Regions from separate parts of the Bradyrhizobium sp. B025 genome, predicted to be linked through region 2. Evidence: predicted binding sites of a transcription regulator. Region 2 holds the regulator's gene; each other region holds the start of a gene.
The links. The regulator HrcA, encoded in region 2, represses chaperone genes, less so after heat shock. The targets are predictions, from matches to a motif close to GTTAGCACTCNCNNNNNGNGAGTGCTAAC.
Positions count from the first base shown of each region.

Region 1: groES (co-chaperone GroES) is a predicted target of HrcA. The motif match lies at 1,225-1,253, and genes of this name have one in related genera.
Region 3: ACE10W_RS25165 (co-chaperone GroES) is a predicted target of HrcA. The motif match lies at 1,424-1,452, and genes of this name have one in related genera.

Region 1 is NZ_CP170150.1:6,151,406-6,153,671, reverse strand. It holds gene groL (chaperonin GroEL) at 1-746, opposite strand, end outside; gene groES (co-chaperone GroES) at 795-1,109, opposite strand; gene ACE10W_RS29010 (hypothetical protein) at 1,383-1,586, shown strand; gene ACE10W_RS29005 (DUF2905 domain-containing protein) at 1,666-1,989, opposite strand; gene ACE10W_RS29000 (ETC complex I subunit) at 2,034-2,266, opposite strand, start outside.
Region 2 is NZ_CP170150.1:11,947-14,212, reverse strand. It holds gene grpE (nucleotide exchange factor GrpE) at 38-655, opposite strand; gene hrcA (heat-inducible transcriptional repressor HrcA) at 753-1,841, opposite strand; gene rph (ribonuclease PH) at 2,016-2,266, shown strand, end outside.
Region 3 is NZ_CP170150.1:5,373,692-5,375,957, reverse strand. It holds gene groL (chaperonin GroEL) at 1-1,024, opposite strand, end outside; gene ACE10W_RS25165 (co-chaperone GroES) at 1,067-1,381, opposite strand; gene ACE10W_RS25160 (usg protein) at 1,759-2,046, shown strand; gene ACE10W_RS25155 (tetratricopeptide repeat protein) at 2,055-2,266, opposite strand, start outside.

The DNA.
Region 1 (2,266 bases), 2.8 Mb from region 2:
ACGAGCAGCGGCTTGCCGGACTGCACGACGGCTTCGAGCAGCGGCAGCATGGACTGCAGGGTCGACAGCTTCTTCTCATGGATGAGGATGTAGGGGTCTTCGAACTCGACCCGCATCTTCTCGGCATTGGTGACGAAGTAGGGTGACGCATAGCCGCGATCGAACTGCATGCCTTCGACCACCTCGAGCTCGGTATCGAGGCTCTTGGCCTCCTCGACGGTGATGACCCCGTCGTTACCGACCTTCTGCATGGCGTCGGCGAGAAAGCGGCCGATCTCAATATCGCCATTGGCCGAGATGGTCGCGATCTGGGCGATCTCCTCGTTGGTGGTGACTTTTTTGGCGTGCGCCTTCAAATCATTGACGATGGCTTCTACGGCCAGATCGATGCCGCGCTTGAGGTCCATCGGGTTCATGCCGGCGGCGACGGATTTCGCGCCTTCCTTGACGATGGCCTGGGCCAGTACGGTCGCGGTGGTCGTCCCGTCGCCTGCGAGGTCACTCGTCTTGGAGGCGACCTCCCGCACCATCTGCGCGCCCATGTTCTCGAACTTGTCCTCCAGTTCGATCTCCTTGGCGACGGTCACGCCATCCTTGGTGATGCGCGGCGCACCGAAGGATTTCTCGATCACGACATTCCGCCCCTTGGGGCCGAGCGTGACCTTGACCGCATTCGCCAGCGTATCCACTCCCCGCAACACCCGGTCACGGGCGTCTGTGGAGAATTTCACTTCCTTGGCAGCCATGTTCGTTGCTCCTCTCTCCTCGATGACTGTCGGCTTCGCAAGTTGTGCTCAGGCGGCCTTCTTGACCGAGCCGGTCTTGTCGACCACGCCCAGAAGATCGCTCTCCTTCATGATCAAGTAGTCCTGGCCGTCGATCTTCACTTCAGTACCCGACCATTTGCCGAACAAAACGCGGTCTCCCGGCTTGACATCGATCGGGATCAACTGGCCTTGCTCGTTTCTGCCACCGGAGCCCGCGGCGATGATCTCGCCTTCCTGCGGCTTCTCCTTTGCGGTGTCGGGAATGATGATGCCGCCGGCGGTCTTTTCCTCGGCATCAATGCGGCGCACAAGCACGCGGTCGTGCAGCGGGCGGAAATGCATACACATCCTCCATGTCAGTTCAGCGATGTCCAAAAACCGGGTCCGGGCAACCGGCCCCCGGGCGAAAACGACCTAGGATCCGAAAAACGGCCGTTCAAGAGGTCTTTTAAAAATTTTTGTCACTCCGGCCGTCTGACTGCCAACCGCGGTCTTGAACGGCGGATTTGGCTCGACCAGTTAATTGGAAAGAGATCTTCCATTCATCGCCCTCGCTCCGGAGCTGACTGCGGATTGAGGCGTCAGCGAATGTAGAACCCGCCAAGAACGACGAACATGGACGACTATCGCGACGTGGTGACTGCTGGTCTGGCGGTGCTGTGCGCAGGTCTCATGTTGGTCGCCGGCCTCCTGTACATTCTGGGTTCGTCCGACGGGTCAAAACCGGCGGAGATTGAGCCGCCAAGCCCGCAAGTCGCTGCATCGAGTCCTTTGGAGATGGCGCCGGCGAAGCACCATTCGATCGCCAATTTCAGATGAAGGCAAACTGAGGCGCGGTGCCAGAAGCACCGGCGAGGTGCACGCATGGCCAGACCAAGCTCCGCTTGGGCTGCGCTCTTCAGCGGTTCAGGACCCAATAGACCAGGCTGAGCACTGCGCTCAAAAGCAAACATGTCATCAAAGGGAAATAGAACGTCATACTCTCCCGTTCGATCACGACGTCGCCGGGCAACCGACTCAGACCGATCCGGCTGAGATAAGGCCACAGCAGGCCGGCCATTAGACTTACAATGCCGAGAGTAATCAGAAAGCGCGCCATTGTTGCCGATCCTGCGGCTTGAAGATCAAAGGCCAATTTCAGATGCCTGGGTCGTCGTCGCTTCTTTTCCTGCTTTCGCTTAGCCTTCAACACGTCCGCTTGAGTGCGATAGGCCTTTGCCAAGTTAGGCGCCCCGCCGTGAGCGGGCCGACCACCTGCGCTCGAAGTCAGCTTGCCTTTCTGTCGACATGCTCGAAGGATGCTTCCGTAATCTGCGGCTCCTCGAGATCGAGTAGCGCGTCGATCACCTCCTGGAGATGGGAAGGCGTCGCCAGCAAGTTGCCTTTCGAGTGCTCCGTCTCAATCTGAGAGGCATGAAGAGCCCAGCGCCGCAGGATGTCGCGCTTTCGCGTTGGCGACAGATTGCTGTCCAGCAGCACCTGGTGCGGATCCGCGTAGC
Region 2 (2,266 bases):
TTCGATGCTTCGCATCGCCCCGGAATGACGTCAGAACTCAGTTCGCCGCGCTGTTCGGCTCGTTGGTGTTGGCGGCGGACGCAGCCTTCGCGCCGCCCTTGGCGACCCCAACGAGGGCCGGACGCAGCACGCGCTCGCCGATGGTGTAGCCGGCCTGCATGACCTGCACGACCGTACCGGCGGGCACCGACGCATCAGGCACTTCGAACATCGCCTGCTGGAAGTTCGGGTCGAACTTCTGACCCTGCGGATCGAACTTCTTCACGCCGTGCTTTTCCAGCGCGTTGAGCAGCGAGCGCTCGGTGAGCTCGACGCCCTCGATCAGCGAGGTCAGGCCGGGATCGGCCGCGGCGCGGGCCTCGGCGGGAACCGCGTCGAGCGCGCGCTGGAGGTTGTCGGCTATGTCGAGCACGTCGCGGGCAAAGCCGGTGATGCCGTAGAGACGGGCGTCGGCGACCTCCTTGGTGGTGCGCTTGCGCAGATTTTCCATCTCCGCCAGCGTCCGCAGCATACGGTCGCGCGCCTCGGCGGCTTCCTTCTGCAACAGCTCGACCGAGCCCGGCTCGGGATCGTCGGGCATGATGTAGGGCTTCGACACCACGGGCTCGCCGGTCGGCGCGGTCGTGTCTTCGGGTTGCCGGTCTCGATCGGTCATCGGCTCTCTTTTCGAATTTGTCTCAGGGATTTTTCTGGCCCGGATATCGTGCTTCGGACGCCGAAAATCAAGCGCCCGTGATCGCCTCAGCCGCCGGTCAGCCCCCCAGAAGGCGGCTGACGATCCGGGCGGCGTAGTCCACGGTCGGGATCACACGGGCATAATTCAGCCGTGTCGGCCCGATAACGCCCAAAACGCCGACGATGTGGCCGGCGGCATCCCGATAGGGCGAGATGATGGTCGAGGAGCCCGACAAGGAGAACAGCTTGTTCTCCGAACCGATGAAAATCCGCACGCCTTCCGCGGTCTCGGCCCGGCCGAGCAGGTCGATGACGCCGCGCTTGGTCTCGAGGTCGTCGAACAAGAGGCGGACCCGCTCCAGATCCTCCAGCGCGTGCAAATCTTCCAGCAGATTGGCGTGGCCGCGGACGATGAGCTGGCGGTCCTCGTTCTCGCCGCCGGACCAGCTGGCGATCCCGGCCGAAATCACCTTCTGCGTCAGCTGATCGAGCTCGGCACGGGCCTCCCCGAGCGCGGTCTCGAGCTCGAGCCGCGCCTCGGCCAGGGTGCGGCCGCGAATCCGCGAATTGAGGAAATTGCCGGCCTCGGTGATCGCCGAGGAGGGAACTCCGGGCGGCAGCGTCAGCACGCGGTTTTCGACCTGGCCGTCCTCGCCGACCAGGATCACCAGCGCTTTTTCCGGTTCCAGCCGGACGAATTCGATGTGTTTCAGCCGCGCGTTGGATTTCGGCGTCAGCACCACCGCGGCGGCGCGGGTCAGGCCCGACAGCCGCGTCAGCGCCTGGTCCAGCGCCGCCTCGACCGACTGCGCCTGACCGACGGAGGTGAGCTGGCTCTGGATCGACTGCCGCTCGGCGTCATTGAGGTCACCCACCTGCATCAAGGCGTCGACGAAGAAGCGCAGGCCGAGTTCCGTCGGCAGCCGGCCGGCGGACGTATGCGGGGCATAGATCAGGCCGAGCTGTTCCAGATCGGCCATGACGTTGCGAACCGAGGCCGGCGACAGCGGCATCGCGATCAGCCGGGAAATATTGCGTGAGCCCACCGGCTCGCCGGTCGCGAGATAGCTTTCGACAATTTGACGAAAGATGTCGCGGGACCGCTCATTCAGCTGGGCGAGCCCTGCGCGCGGCGCGATCAGATGGATCGGATCGTGATGGGCCACAGACAGCAACTCCTCTCAGATGCTTATAATTTGGCCATCCGGGAGGCCCCTGACAAGCGTGGTTTTGCACTTGCTCGACAGTTGCTTGGAAACCGAAAAGGCCTTGCCGCTCACCCTCACCCCACCTACAAGCACCGCGAACAGCCTATTCCCGTGAGTTTTGGAGGATTTCCCATGCGGCCAAGCCGCCGTGCGCCCGACGAATTGCGCCCCGTGACGCTGGAGCGCGGCGTGGTCAAATATGCGGAAGGCTCCTGCCTGGTGAAATTCGGCGACACCCATGTGCTGGTCACCGCCACGCTGGAGGACCGCCTGCCGCCGTGGCTGAAGGGCCAGGGCCGCGGCTGGGTCACCGCCGAATACGGCATGCTGCCGCGCGCGACCTCGGAACGCACCCGCCGCGAGGCCTCCGCCGGCAAGCAGAG
Region 3 (2,266 bases), 3.6 Mb from region 2:
TGTCGGCCTTCTTGCCGGCGCCGTTGACGATCGTGGTGTTCTCCTTGTCGATCATCACCTTCTTGGCGCGACCGAGCATATTGAGCGTGACGTTCTCGAGCTTGATGCCGAGGTCTTCCGAGATCGCCTGGCCGCCGGTTAGGATCGCGATGTCCTGCAGCATGGCCTTGCGGCGATCGCCGAAGCCCGGAGCCTTGACGGCCGCGACCTTCAGGCCGCCGCGGAGACGGTTCACGACCAGGGTCGCGAGGGCTTCACCCTCGACGTCCTCGGCGACGATGACCAGCGGCTTGCCGGTCTGCACCACGGCCTCGAGCAGCGGCAGCAGCTCGTTCAGCGAGGAGAGCTTCTTCTCGTTGATGAGGATGTAGGCGTCGTCCATCTCAACGCGCATCTTGTCGGCGTTGGTGACGAAGTAGGGCGAGATGTAGCCGCGGTCGAACTGCATACCCTCGACGACGTCGAGCTCGGTCTCGAGCGACTTGGCTTCCTCGACGGTGATGACACCCTCGTTGCCGACCTTCTTCATGGCGTCGGCCAGGAACTTGCCGATCTCCGCGTCGCCGTTGGCCGAGATGGTGCCGACCTGGGCGATCTCGTCGTTCGAGGTGACCTTCTTGGAGTTTTTGACGAGGTCCGCAACGACGGCTTCGACCGCGAGGTCGATACCGCGCTTGAGGTCCATCGGGTTCATGCCGGCGGCAACCGACTTGGCGCCTTCGCGCACGATCGCCTGGGCGAGCACGGTCGCGGTGGTGGTGCCGTCGCCGGCCGCATCAGCGGACTTGGAGGCGACTTCGCGCACCATCTGCGCGCCCATGTTCTCGAACTTGTCCTCGAGCTCGATCTCCTTGGCGACGGTAACGCCGTCCTTGGTGATGCGGGGAGCGCCGAACGACTTGTCGAGCACGACGTTGCGGCCCTTCGGACCGAGCGTGACCTTCACCGCGTTGGCGAGAATGTCGACGCCGCGCAGCATCTTGTCGCGCGCATCAACCGAGAATTTGACTTCTTTAGCTGCCATCTGGATTTTTCCTTGAGGTTGGCTGGGGGCGAGAGGGGGCTCTTAGGCCGCCTTCTTCTTGGAAGCGGGGACGTCGAGGACGCCCATGATGTCGCTTTCCTTCATGATCAAGAGATCGACGCTGTCGATCTTGACCTCGGTGCCGGACCACTTGCCGAACAGCACGCGGTCGCCGACCTTCAGGTCGATCGGGATCAGCTTGCCGGCTTCGTCGCGGCCACCGGGGCCGACGGCGACGACTTCGCCCTGGGAGGGCTTTTCCTTGGCAGTGTCGGGAATGATGATGCCGCCAGCGGTCTTCTCTTCTGCGTCGATGCGCTTGACCACGACGCGGTCGTGAAGCGGACGGAATTTCATGCAGTCCTCCTAAGCAATTGCTCGGGTTGATGATTTCAGATTGTTAGCAGTCTGTGCCCGCGAGTGCTAGCACGGGTGAGGCTGAAATAGGACAGGAATTTTGCGGGGGCAAGGGCTTCTAGCAGAAAAATAAGCACTCGGAAGGCCCGGCTGCCAGAATCTCTTTCCCATCGTTAACCGTCCGCCGGACCGTATTAGCACGGAGCCGTCTCTGCTGCTAACGCATTGAATTTCAACAGCTTGTTAAACTTTTGGGCTTGAGATGGATTATCAGTTTGCGTCACATTTCTCTCATGTGAGCGCATCTCCACCGGGTGGCTCGTAAGCAGCGTGCCGGATCAAGCCACCCTGAATGCGCTCCTGCAAAGGAGGTTGGCATGGTCTCGCGGGTTGGGGTTGTTTCCGACGACTTCCGGAAACAGGTGCTGGGTTACGGGCTGACGACGGCTGAAATTCTCTATCGGATGCCGGATCATCCTTCGCTGCTTCAGACCTATGTCTGGCAGAACTACGATCTCTTCCCGAAATTCCCGGCGCTGACCGATTTCCTGGCGTTCTGGCAGCAAAAGCTCGACGGTCCCCTCTATTCGGTCACCGTCGCGCATTCCAAGCTGATCAAGCCGGCCGAGCTACGTGCGGTGGACGGCGTGTTCAGGCTGCATTGACGCAGCGATCAGGCGTCGCTGCTGCAATAGCGCTTCCACATCGCGCGATAGGCCTCGTCCGCCGCTTGCGCGTAGGCGACCGGGTTGCAGGCGGGCGCAGCCCTGACCTGTCCGGGCAACTCGCGGCGCAATTTGTCGAGGTCGTCGATCTCAGTCGCGCGGCTCACCGCGATGTCGACATATGCCTCCTCGCTGTCCGTAACCCAGTCCGGCAGGCCAA